One region of the Pantoea sp. RCC30.1 genome, then DNA from elsewhere that is predicted to be linked to it. Evidence: predicted binding sites of a transcription regulator. Region 1 holds the regulator's gene; each other region holds the start of a gene.
What was found. The regulator ArgR, encoded in region 1, controls arginine synthesis, uptake and breakdown. The targets are predictions, from matches to a motif close to ANTGAATAAAAATACANT.

Region 1 (4,237 bases):
CGTCAATCTGGGCAGGGGACAGCGACGGCGCTATGGCGCGCTTATCCTGTTATTTGATGAAGCTGAAGAGGAGCTGGAAGGTCGGCTGCACTTTAACGTCAGATAAAACGTCAGATGAAAAAAGGCCCCGGCGAGCGGGGCCAAAGGGTTCGTCATAGATCTGACGAGGAATTACTTATAAAGCTGTGCGGTGATGTGATAGTTATCACCGGTGCGCGCTTCAATAACTTTATAGGCGCTGGCACCCTGTTCATCCGCTTTCTGTGAAAGCTCAGCGCGGTAATCCATTGGTGCACCCGCGGTTCCACTGATGCTTACGGTGCCCGCAGGCTGCAGGTTCTGAGTCTGATCGCCGGTTACCAGCTGTGCGGCTGATGCGCCGAACGCCATAACAGAAAGCAGACTGACTGTAGCGATGGTTGTTTTGATATTCATGATTATATCCTCAATACAATCAACAACCTGCGGTTACTCGTAAAGGCGGGTCGTCGATATTTTCTGACGCTATTCAGGCGTCATCACGGTTAATTATTTATAAAGCTCAGCGGTAACATGCCAGGTGTTGTCCTGGTTGTTTTCGATGATGCGATAGTGGCTTGCGCCCTGGGCATCGGCTTTCTCTGACAGCACCTGACGGATGTGCGTCTGGTCGCCGTTACGGCCACCAATGCTGATGGTCTGATTCATTGGCTGCAGGCCCTGTGCCTGTTCATTAGATACCAGGCTTGCAGCACTGGCGCTTACTGAAAACAGGGATGCCAGACTCAATGCGGCAATCACTAATTTCATTTTCATGGGCAATTCTCCTGAAGGTTTTGCTTCAGCTCTCCGGAGCGCAAAAGGCGCGTCAGACAGAGAGCTGATGGCATTATTAGGTTACGCCTTAGTTGTACAGTGCAGCGGTAGCGTGATAATTGCCGTTGTTATAGGCCTCAATCACGCGATAGGCTTTTGCGCCCTGCTGATCGGCTTTGTCGCTCAGTTTCTGCTTAATATCCATGGGTGAACCAGATACGCCGCTGACACTGATGGTGCCAACAGCCTGCAGATCCTGTGCCTGAGAAGCATCGATAGATTCTGCTGCCACAGCACCAAATGAGAGGGCAGAGAGAATACTCAGGGCAGCGATGGTAGTTTTAACGTTCATAGATATTTCCTCGTCGTCTATTTTTATCTTTTTAGTTAGTGTGATTTGCATCACGAAAAGAAGTATAGAACTAATAACGACAGAAATTAATACCCGGCTAATAATGTTTTTTTGTGATTCTTTATCCTTATGGCTATTTTTAATAACTTAACGTTATAAAAAACGGATAAAAAATAGCCTTTTGTCTGTTTTTAATCACAAAAACAGTGAGATAGATCACTTTAACGTTTAGTGCGAAAGTAGAGGGGGTATCGGACTGGAGTTTGATCTGGATCCGGGCAATGGTGCCGGATCAGTGATGTAAAGCAGTGTAAAATAGCGCAAAAGGTGAAGCAGAGTAAGCGATCTGACCAATGGACAGGTGCATGAAAGCTGGCTTATTACTCATCAAGCAGCGGAGCAGTGTGACGCAAGGCGGCGGGAAGAGAGAACAAACTGACGACCTGGCGCGGGAGTGCAGGCCGTCAGTCAGCGATTAGAGTTCCTGTTCAAACAGGTTTAGGATTGCGCTGTGCAGCTGCTTAACCGTGAAGTCGCGCGCACGGGTGATAAAGATCGTGTCATCACCAGCAATGGTGCCAAGAATCCCTTCCGACTTACCCAGTGAATCCAGCAGGCGTGCAATCAGCTGTGCTGCGCCCGGGCTGGTATGAATCACGACCAGCGCATCGTTGTAGTCGATATCCAGTACTAGGTTTTTTAACGGACTTGTGGTTGTCGGCACACCCAGCTCAGCGGGCAGGCAATAGACCATCTCCATCTTGGCATTGCGGGTGCGCACTGCGCCAAACTTGGTCAGCATTCGCGACACTTTGGACTGATTGATATTTTCAAAGCCCTCATCCTGAAGCGCCTGAACAATTTCGCCCTGGGAACTGAATTTTTCTTCTTTTAATAAGGCTTTGAAAGCCTTGATCAGATCGTCTTGTTTCGATGGGTTTCGCATAGGTTACCAATAAATAGAGAGAATAACCGCGCAGCCGCCTGCGGCAGAGTGGTGATTATGCATTTAAATGCATTTTTATGCAATCGGTCGATTGATGAGCAGGGTTCGGGCGGCTAGCGGGCGGCGATAATAGCAAATAAATCTGCTCAGACCAAAACCCCCGTCACAGCCCCGGAAGGCGAAGGTTGCAAAGTTGTTATATTATTGGTGGTGTAGTAACAGAAAACGCTCGTAGCCGTTCTCTGTCTGACGACGGCAAAGTTGTCGGTCATTCAGGTGCAATGATAAGTAACTTTTGAATCCGGCGATTAAGTGTGAAAACACGTAGAATTAACAGCGGATATTTATCATAGCCTGAGCAGTTGATTAAGGTCTGACACAGATAGAATTTCGGCCCATCTCTGCCCCACCTTAATAAGGAGTTAAGAATGAAAGTTGCCGTTCTCGGTGCCGCTGGCGGCATAGGCCAGGCGCTCGCACTTCTGCTCAAAACCCAGCTTCCCGCAGGTTCAGAACTTTCACTGTATGACATCGCGCCGGTTACGCCTGGCGTTGCCGTTGATCTCAGCCATATTCCTACTGCAGTGGCTATTGAGGGGTTTAGTGGAGAAGACGCAACACCCGCTTTGCAGGGTGCCGATGTGGTACTGATTTCCGCAGGTGTTGCACGTAAACCGGGTATGGATCGTGCTGACCTGTTTAACGTTAACGCGGGTATCGTGCGTAACCTGATTGAACAGGTTGCCACTACGGCGCCTAAAGCATTGATTGGCGTGATCACCAATCCGGTCAATACCACTGTTGCCATTGCAGCAGAAGTGCTGAAAAAGCACGGCGTCTACGACAAAAATCGTCTGTTCGGCGTGACCACGCTGGATATCATCCGCGCCAATACCTTTGTGGCGGCGTTGAAAGGAAAGCAGCCTGATCAGGTAGAAGTTCCGGTGATTGGCGGCCACTCTGGCGTGACCATTCTGCCGCTGCTGTCGCAGGTTAAAGGCGTCAGCTTCAGCGAGCAGGAAGTTGCGGATCTGACCAAACGTATTCAGAACGCCGGTACCGAAGTGGTGGAAGCCAAAGCGGGTGGCGGATCGGCCACGCTGTCGATGGGCCAGGCGGCCGCACGTTTCGGCCTGTCACTGGTTCGTGCTCTGAAGGGTGAGGCGAATGTGGTGGAGTGTGCTTACGTGGAAGGTGAGGGTGAACATGCCCGTTTCTTCTCACAGCCGCTTCTTCTGGGTAAAAACGGGATTGCTGAGCACAAGCCGATTGGAACCCTCAGCGCTTTCGAACAGCAGGCGCTGTCAGGCATGCTGGATACGCTGAAGAAAGATATCGCTCAGGGCGAAGAGTTCGTTAAGCAGTAACTGATGGCTCAGACTTGAAATAACGCCCGGCTTAGCCGGGCGTTTTCATTACAGTCCGCCAGATTTGTAGGCGCGGGCTGCGGGCGTACCGTTGCTGGCAGGCAGCTTCTTGCCCAGCGTTTCCATACGCATCTGGAACGGCGGGAACGGCATCTCGATACCATGCTGAGCAAATCCGCTCAGAATCAACTGATGCAGCTCATGACGCAGCGGCATACGGTGTCCCATCTCAGCAGCATGCACACGGAGTTCAAACAACTGAATCCCCTGCTGCAGATCGACCAGGAAGGCTTCAGGTTGCGGCGTGTCCAGGACATAGCTGCAACGTTCAGCTGCCTGAATCAGAATGGTGGTTACCTGTTCACTGCTCACTTTCGCGGGAGCCGGAATGGTCAGTACCACTCGGGTCACTGAATCGGACAGCGACCAGTTAATAAACTGCTCGGTGATGAAGGCCTTGTTCGGCACGATGATCTCTTTGCGGTCCCAGTCCGTAATGGTGGTCGCTCGGGTGTTAATCCGCGTAATGCTGCCGGTCAGGTCGCGGATCGTCACGGTATCGCCGATACGAATCGGCTTTTCGAACAGGATAATCAGACCCGAGATAAAGTTAGCAAAAATCTCCTGCAAACCAAACCCCAATCCCACACCCAGCGCGGCAACCAGCCACTGCAGCTTCGACCATTCAATACCAATCATTGAAAAACCAATCAGCCCGCCAATCAGCAGCAGCAGATATTTGGTCAGGGTCGTGATGGCATAACCGGTTCCGGGCGT
Region 2 (4,237 bases), on a different contig from region 1:
GACCACCGGAGTAAGCCAGAACGATTTTTTTGATGTTTTGCGTATGCATTTCGTAATCCTTGAATCAGAGTCGTTAAGCGAGAATCCGGGTGCCAATCGACACGCCGTTAAACAGGTCAGGTAGCCGCTCAGCGTGACGCCAGCTGGCAATATCCACCGGACGGCCCAGCGTACGCGCCGCATCAAGCGCAGCGTGCACTTTAACAATCATGCCATCGGTAATAATGCCCTGGGTAATCAGCTGTTCAGCTTTGTCGGCGGTCATCTCTTCGATGCGCTGACCTTTGCCGTCAAGAATACCACTGACGTCTGACAACAGAACCAGATCAGCGCCCAGCGTTGAGGCCAGTGCGGTCGCCGCCTGGTCAGCGTTGACGTTCATCAGGTCGCCGCTGTCAGTAATACCAATAGAGCTCACCACCGGCATGTAACCGGCCGCCAGCAGGGTGTTCAGCAGCGCCGGATCGCCCGGCGTTGCATGGCCAACATGGCCGAGTTCTTCATCAAACGGGGCGACATTGACGATGCCCGCATCGCCCAGGCAGAGGCCGACCGCGTTGATGCCCGATTTTTTCGCCCAGGCCAGCAGTGTTTTGTTGGCGGTTCCCGCCAGCGCACCAGTAATAATGTCGATCTGGTCGGCTGGGGTGACGCGCAGGCCATTTTTCTTCATCACCGGCAGCGCCAGCTTTTTCATCAGTTCATCCACCAGGCAACCGCCGCCGTGGACAATGATCAGCGGACGCTGATGAGCGCTACGATAGTTCAGCAGCGCTTCAAACAAGCGGGCCAGCGCTTCTTCGCTGTCTAACAGCACACCGCCCAGCTTAATAATCAATGGATTGGTCATGGTTTATTCGTCCGTTAAATCAGTGACTGCGTTTCAGGGAAGCCGAACCGGATGTTCAGGCACTGTACCGCCTGCGATGCCGCGCCTTTCAGCAGGTTATCTTCGGCTGCGACGACAATCAGATGCTCGCCCTGTACTTCAAAACCGATATCACAGTAAGGCAGGCCCACCACGGCTTTCAGCGCCGGTACGCCCTTTTCATAGAGCCGCACCAGTGGCTTGTTGTCATAGGCGTGATGGAAAACGGCGGCGATATCTTCACGGCTGACACCCGCTTTCAGACGGCAGGTAATCGTCGCCAGAATACCGCGCGGGAAGTTACCCAGATGCGGTGTGAAGATCACCGGTGTACCGAGGTGCGCGACGATTTCCGGGTGATGACGGTGATTGAACAGGCCGTAAGGCTGCAGGCTCACTTCGCAGAAGCTGGTGCCGACATTGGCTTTACGTCCGGCACCGCTCACGCCGCTGGTGGCGTTGATCACTGGCCACTGCGCCTCGTTTAACAGTCCGGCATCCACCAGGGGCTTCAGTGCCAGCTGAGCAGCGGTCGGGTAGCAACCTGGCACAGCCACAAGCTGCGCCTGCTGAATTTTCTCATACTGATATTCCGCCAGGCCGTAAACGGCTTTATCCAGCCAGTCACCATGCTGATGGGTGAAGCCATAAAAGCGAGTGTAAAAATCAGCGTTATTGACGCGGAAAGCGCCAGACAGGTCGAACACCACACAACCGGCCTTGAGAAATTCCGGAGCCAGATCGTGACTGACTTCATGGGCTGTCGCCAGGAACACCACATCCACTTTATCTGCCCATTCGGCCGCGCTGCTCAGCGGCTGCAGCGGCAAATCCACCACGCCTTTCAGCTGCGGATGAAGATCGGACAGGCGCTTGCCGGCATCAGGGCTTTGCGCCGAAACCGCCAAAGCGGTTATGTTGATATGTGGATGGCGATTCAGGAAGGTGGCAAGCTCTACACCAGCATAACCACTGGCACCAACGATCAGCGTATTCAACATCAGGCTGTAACCCTTTTTACAGTCGCACGTTCCGGGTCGCGGCCTTGCCCCGTTACCCACCCTGTCATCTGCAGTGATTTATGGTTCCCTTGCAGAGGACGTTAATGTATTTTTATTCACTATTACTGCATGAATATGGATACATCCTAACCCAAGGACCGCCAACAGTGAAGACAAAATTACCGCCTTTTATTGAACTGTACCGCCAGTTAATCGCCACACCGTCGATCAGCGCAACCGATGCCGCACTGGATCAGAGTAATGAAACTTTAATCAATTTGCTGGCCGGCTGGTTCCGCGACCTTGGCTTCAGCGTTGAAGTGCAACCGGTGCCCGGCACCCGCAATAAATTTAATATGCTGGCGCGAACCGGCACCGGTGCGGGCGGTCTGCTGTTAGCCGGCCATACGGATACCGTTCCCTTTGATGATGGCCGCTGGACGCGCGATCCCTTTACCCTGACTGAGCACGACAACAAGCTCTATGGCCTGGGTACAGCAGACATGAAAGGCTTCTTCGCCTTTATTCTTGATACGCTGCGCGATGTGGATGTCAGCACGCTGAGCAAGCCGCTCTATATCCTCGCCACGGCCGATGAAGAGACCACTATGGCTGGCGCCAAATATTTCTCTGAATCGACGCAACTGCGTCCCGACTGCGCCATCATAGGTGAACCGACTTCGCTTAAACCGGTGCGCGCGCACAAAGGCCATCTGTCGAATGTGATTCGTATTGAGGGGAAATCGGGCCATTCCAGCGATCCGGCGCGCGGCGTCAACGCCATTGAACTGATGCATGAGTCGATCACCCATCTGATGCAACTGCGCACGACGCTACAGGAACGTTATCACCATGACGGCTTCGCTATCCCCTATCCAACCATGAATTTCGGCCATATTCATGGCGGAGACGCCGCTAACCGTATCTGCGCCTGCTGTGAACTGCATATGGATATCCGTCCGCTGCCGGGCCTGTCACTGAGCGATCTGGATGGGTTACTGAACGAGGCGCTGGCACCGGTGAGTGCACGCTGGCCGGGCCGTGTTACGGTGGCCGAACTGCATCCTCCGATTCCGGGCTATGAGTGTCCGGCAAACCATGAACTAGTGAGTGTGGTTGAGAAATTACTGGGGACGCCAACCGAGGTGGTGAACTACTGCACCGAAGCGCCGTTTATTCAGCAGCTCTGCCCGACGCTGGTCCTGGGTCCGGGTTCCATTAATCAGGCACATCAACCGGATGAATTTATCGATACGGCATTTATTAAGCCAACACGGGCGCTTATCAGTCAGGTTGTGCAGCATTTTTGTCACTGATTGACAGCAAATGGGGCATTTCACTGTATTAACAGCAAAATGCCCCCTCATTCTGCGGGATTTAACAATAAGAATAACTTATCCCGCTTCCTTCCCGATAAATTCTTCGAATTTCCGTTAGTTAGCTGCATCTTCAGTGCACTTTAACGCATTTGACGAACGCAACATTACGTGGCTAGATAAAAGACGATGTTATGCCCACCGGGTGATTATCCAGAACGTTTCAGAATGCGGACAGGCGGCAACGGAGCGGGTTCCCTGTAGATTATCGGGAACACAATGTTGTTGATTTTTCTGCTGCCTGAAAGGTCGGGTGTAGAAGTTTTTCAAGACGATAAGGGTGTCAGGGTCCAATGAACGAACAATATTCCGCAATGCGAAGTAATGTCAGTATGCTCGGCAAACTGCTCGGGGATACGATTAAGGATGCACTGGGAGAGAACATCCTCGACCAGGTGGAAACCATCCGTAAGCTCTCCAAGTCATCCCGTGCAGGAAATGACACTCATCGTAAAGAACTGCTCAATACGCTGCAGAACCTCTCCAACGAGGAGCTTCTGCCGGTTGCACGCGCTTTTAGCCAGTTTCTGAACCTCACCAACGTAGCTGAGCAGTATCAGACCATCTCGCAGAGTGGCGAGGGTGAAAACCATCCTGAACTGCTGAAAAAGACCTTTGATACCCTGAAGCAGCAGAAAGATATCAGCGAAAGCGACATCCTTGCGGCTATTGAGTCACTGTCACTGGAGCTGGTGCTGACTGCGCACCCGACCGAAATCACCCGTCGTACGCTGATTCACAAGCTGGTTGAAGTTAACAGCTGCCTGAAACAGCTCGATCACAGCGATGTCTCTGACTACGAACGAAACCAGATTATGCGCCGTCTGCGTCAGCTGGTGGCGCAGGCGTGGCACACCGATGAGATCCGTAAATATCGCCCGACCCCTATCGACGAAGCCAAATGGGGCTTTGCCGTCGTAGAAAACAGCTTGTGGGAAGGCGTTCCTGCTTTCCTGCGTGAGCTGAACGAGCAGGTCGAAGAGGCGTTTGGC
Region 3 (4,237 bases), on a different contig from region 1:
AGCGCGAACGCGTGGCAGACCTGCAACAATCAAAAGCAAAACTGATTGAACAGCAGGCGGTCATTGCGGCATTGTAAGCGTCTTAGCTGACAGCTTATCCATAAAGCCGGGCTTGCCCGGCTTTTTTATTGACCTCGTACAAATCCGGAAGAGATGATGACGACCAGCGCCACCCCGCGTATTGACCTCCAGGTGCGGCCAATTACTGCCGCCGATAATCCGCATATCGCCCAGGTGATCCGCGACGTTTCTGCGGAGTTCGGCCTGACGGCTGACAAAGGCTATACCGTTTCCGATCCGCAGCTCGACCAGCTGTTTGAGCTCTATAGCGCCGAACAGAGCGCCTACTGGATTGTTGAGTATCAGGGTAAGGTGGTCGGTGGCGGCGGTGTTGCGCCGCTCGCCTGCAGCGCGCCCGATATCTGCGAACTGCAAAAGATGTACTTTCTGCCAGAGGTGCGCGGTCAGGGTCTGGCACGCGAACTGGCGCTGCGGGCGATGGAACATGCACGCAGCCACGGCTTCCGTCGCTGCTATCTGGAAACCACAGCCAGCCTGACGCGGGCCATTAAACTTTATGAGTCACTGGGCTTTGAGCATATCGACAGCGCGATGGGCTGCACAGGCCATGTCGACTGCGAAGTGCGTATGCTGAAATTACTCTGATACAGGGGGCTGCCAGCGCCGTTGATGTTGCCGGTTCAGAACGCCGGTACACCACTGTGAAAGCGTAACTCGTTGTCGGGTTCGCTGATTAACCGCCCTTCTGTCACTCCAATCGCCTGTACCCGTGGCGCGATATCTTTACCGGCAATCTGCGCTGCCAGCATCAAATAGTCCTGATAATGGCGCGCCTCTGAACGCAGCAGCGACAGATAGAACTTCGCCAGTTCGTCATCAAGCCAGGGTGCCAGACTGGCGAAACGTTCGCAGGAGCGCGCCTCGATATAGGCGCCGCATATCAGCTTATCTACCAGCGTTTCCGGCTCATGGGTGGTGACTTCACGCAGCAGCGATTTGGCATAACGGCTGGCGGTGATCTTCTGATAAACCAACCCGCGCGACTGCATAATTTCCCATACCTGATAGAAGTGATGCAGTTCCTCTTTAATCAGCAGCACCATCTTCTCCACCAGCTCATCCGCCCACGGTAGCGCATTGCGCACGATGATGTGTTTCGTCAGGTTCTTATGGGCGTTGATAAAGTCACTGTCGCCATCTTCGCGGAAGATAAAATCTTCATAGGGTTTCAGCCACGCCAGAATGGCGTCGCCGCTGGGTTTGTCGGCGACATATTTACGGATCAGCCACACCGCGGTCTGCGCGGCCTTAAGCTCGCACACCAGATGGTCGGTTAACAGCAGGGTCAGATTTTCCGGTTTGCGCGCCTCATCAATCCAGGCCTGTGGCGTGCGGCAGTGCAGAAACTGGTAGATCGGTTCGAGTAAGGGTGCGTAGTTCATGATGTCAAAACGAGGCTGGAAAAGAAGAGAGGCGGAGCATCCTCCGCCCAGCGCAACTTAGTGGCGAATGCCGTTATCATCTTCGTCATCACCGTCGATGGCGTCTTCTTCATCTTCATCTTCAGCATCGGGATCTTCGAAATAGGTTCCCCAGCCGTCGTAATCGACGTTGTACTTGCCAATCAGGTTCACCAGCTGCTCAACCTGCACATCGATCAGCTCAGGCTTCAGCGCAGATTCGCTGATGATGTCGACACACATGACGGTGGTGCCATCTTCCAGTTCCAGCTCTTCCGGCTCGGTCACTTCATAACCCAGCTTGAAGGCGTCAACAGCGGCTTTTTCCAGCGAATCAAAATTATTGCATGAGAGATGGTGTTCGATGGTGTAGAGCGCATCAGGATCGCTGCCATCCTCCAGCAGCTCTTCAATAATCTGCCGCGTCTCTTCCTGCTGCTCTTCCAGTAATGCTTCATATGCCATGACGATGTCCTCTCTGAGTTCGGCAATAATCAATTATTTTCCCATACTGCCCGTCGCGCCACTACACAAAACGAAAAGTTTATTAGCCCCACACTTGAAAATGCATATTCATACGGTTAGATTGAATTTTAATTCACTTTAATGATTACCGGAGTGTTGTATGAGTCAGCTGTATCAGCGCCATTTCCTCAGGCTTCTGGATTTTACTCCCGCCGAAATTGATCATCTGCTTGCCCTTTCCGCTGAATTGAAACAGGCGAAAAAAAACGCCCAGGAAGTGCAGCATCTGAAAGGTAAAAACATCGCGCTCATCTTCGAAAAAGACTCGACCCGTACCCGATGCTCTTTCGAAGTTGCCGCTTACGATCAGGGTGCGAACGTCACTTATCTTGGCCCGAGTGGCAGCCAGATCGGCCATAAAGAGTCGATGCGCGACACCGCGCGGGTACTGGGCCGGATGTACGATGGCATTCAGTATCGCGGTTACGGTCAGGAACTGGTGGAGACGCTGGCAGAACACGCCGGTGTGCCGGTGTGGAACGGCCTGACCACCGAGTTTCATCCGACTCAACTGCTGGCCGACCTGCTGACCATGCAGGAGCATCTGCCGGGCAAAAAGCTCCGCGAGATGACGCTGGTTTATGTGGGTGATGCGCGGAACAACATGGGTAACACCATGCTGGAAGCCGCCGCACAAGTGGGGCTGGATCTGCGTCTGGTGGCACCGAAGAGCTGCTGGCCAGAGGAAGAGCTGGTGGCGCAGTGCCGCGCAGCCGCACAGCAGACCGGCGGTAAAGTCACCCTCACCGAAAATATTGCCGAGGGCGTGAAAGGCGCTGACTTTATCTACACCGATGTCTGGGTGTCGATGGGCGAAGCCAAAGAAGTCTGGGCCGAGCGTATCGCCCTGCTGCGTGACTATCAGGTTAACCGCGCGATGCTCGATCTGACCGGCAACCCGCAGGTTAAATTCCTGCACTGCCTGCCCGCTTTCCACGACGACCAGACCACGCTGGGCCAGCAGATGGCCGAGCAGTACGATCTGCCCAACGGCATGGAAGTGAGCAACGAGGTGTTTGAATCACCACACAGCATCGTGTTCGACCAGGCCGAGAACCGGATGCACACCATTAAAGCGGTGATGGTGGCCACGCTGGGGCAGAGCTGAGGCACCGCAAACGTTTTCCTCTTGCTGCTCAACCGCGAACGGGTATAATGCGGCCCAATTTGCCGGAGGAAATATGCTACAGCTCAGCGGACAATTTGACGCTCAACCACGCCTGACCGCAGGCGGTGCTGCTGTTTCTTTCGGTCATCGACCCGATCATAAAAAAGCCCCTTAAGCAGGGGCTTTTTTTTGTCCGCAATCCGGCCGCGCAGAGGAGAGAGCTATGCCTAACCCGCTATATCGCAAGCACATTATTTCAATCAACGACCTCAGTCGTGAAGAGCTGGAACTGGCGCTGGACACCGCCGCCAGGCTGAAAGCCCATCCGCAGCCGGAACTGCTGAAGCACAAGGTTATCGCCAGCTGCTTCTTTGAGGCCTCGACACGAACCCGCCTGTCGTTTGAAACGGCGATCCACCGCCTCGGCGCGTCAGCAGTCGGCTTTGCTGACGGCAGTAATACCTCGCTGGGCAAGAAAGGCGAAACCCTGGCCGACACCATTTCAGTGATCAGTACCTACGTTGATGCAATCGTGATGCGTCACCCGCAGGAAGGCGCGGCGCGGCTGGCGACCGAGTTCTCCGGCGGCATCCCGATTCTCAACGCCGGTGACGGCGCGAACCAGCATCCGACCCAGACGCTGCTCGATCTCTTCACCATTCAGGAGACGCAGGGCCGTCTTGGTCAGCTGAATGTGGCGATGGTCGGCGACCTCAAGTATGGCCGCACGGTGCACTCTCTGACGCAGGCGCTGGCAAAGTTTGATGGCAACCGTTTCTTCTTTATCGCACCCGATGCGCTGGCGATGCCAGCCTATATCACCGACATGCTGGATGAGAAGAACATCGCCTGGTCACGTCACGACAGCTTTGAAGAGGTGATGCCGCAGCTCGATATTCTCTACATGACGCGGGTGCAGAAAGAGCGGCTCGATCCGTCCGAATATGCCAACGTCAAAGCGCAGTTCATTCTGCGCGCCGCCGATCTCAGTACGGCGCGCGACAACATGAAGGTGCTGCATCCGCTGCCGCGCATCGACGAGATCACCACCGATGTCGATCACACCCCTTACGCCTGGTATTTCCAGCAGGCGGGTAACGGCATCTATGCACGCCAGGCTCTG

Region 2: a site for ArgR is predicted at 1,973-1,990, ahead of argC (N-acetyl-gamma-glutamyl-phosphate reductase). Genes of this name have one in related genera too.
Region 3: a site for ArgR is predicted at 2,067-2,084, ahead of argF (ornithine carbamoyltransferase). Genes of this name have one in related genera too.

The regions. Positions count from the first base shown of each region.
Region 1 is NZ_JBXUHX010000032.1:5,617-9,853, reverse strand. It holds gene AC2LB6_RS20580 (barstar family protein) at 1-106, shown strand, start outside; gene yhcN (peroxide/acid stress response protein YhcN) at 172-435, opposite strand; gene AC2LB6_RS20570 (YdgH/BhsA/McbA-like domain containing protein) at 529-795, opposite strand; gene yhcN (peroxide/acid stress response protein YhcN) at 884-1,147, opposite strand; gene argR (transcriptional regulator ArgR) at 1,623-2,093, opposite strand; gene mdh (malate dehydrogenase) at 2,522-3,460, shown strand; gene mscM (miniconductance mechanosensitive channel MscM) at 3,509-4,237, opposite strand, start outside.
Region 2 is NZ_JBXUHX010000031.1:26,544-30,780, reverse strand. It holds gene AC2LB6_RS20480 (argininosuccinate synthase) at 1-49, opposite strand, end outside; gene argB (acetylglutamate kinase) at 74-850, opposite strand; gene argC (N-acetyl-gamma-glutamyl-phosphate reductase) at 865-1,869, opposite strand; gene argE (acetylornithine deacetylase) at 2,037-3,185, shown strand; gene ppc (phosphoenolpyruvate carboxylase) at 3,539-4,237, shown strand, end outside.
Region 3 is NZ_JBXUHX010000014.1:24,480-28,716, reverse strand. It holds gene AC2LB6_RS13730 (valine--tRNA ligase) at 1-77, shown strand, start outside; gene AC2LB6_RS13725 (GNAT family N-acetyltransferase) at 154-666, shown strand; gene miaE (tRNA isopentenyl-2-thiomethyl-A-37 hydroxylase MiaE) at 702-1,463, opposite strand; gene rraB (ribonuclease E inhibitor RraB) at 1,521-1,946, opposite strand; gene argF (ornithine carbamoyltransferase) at 2,107-3,114, shown strand; gene pyrB (aspartate carbamoyltransferase) at 3,338-4,237, shown strand, end outside.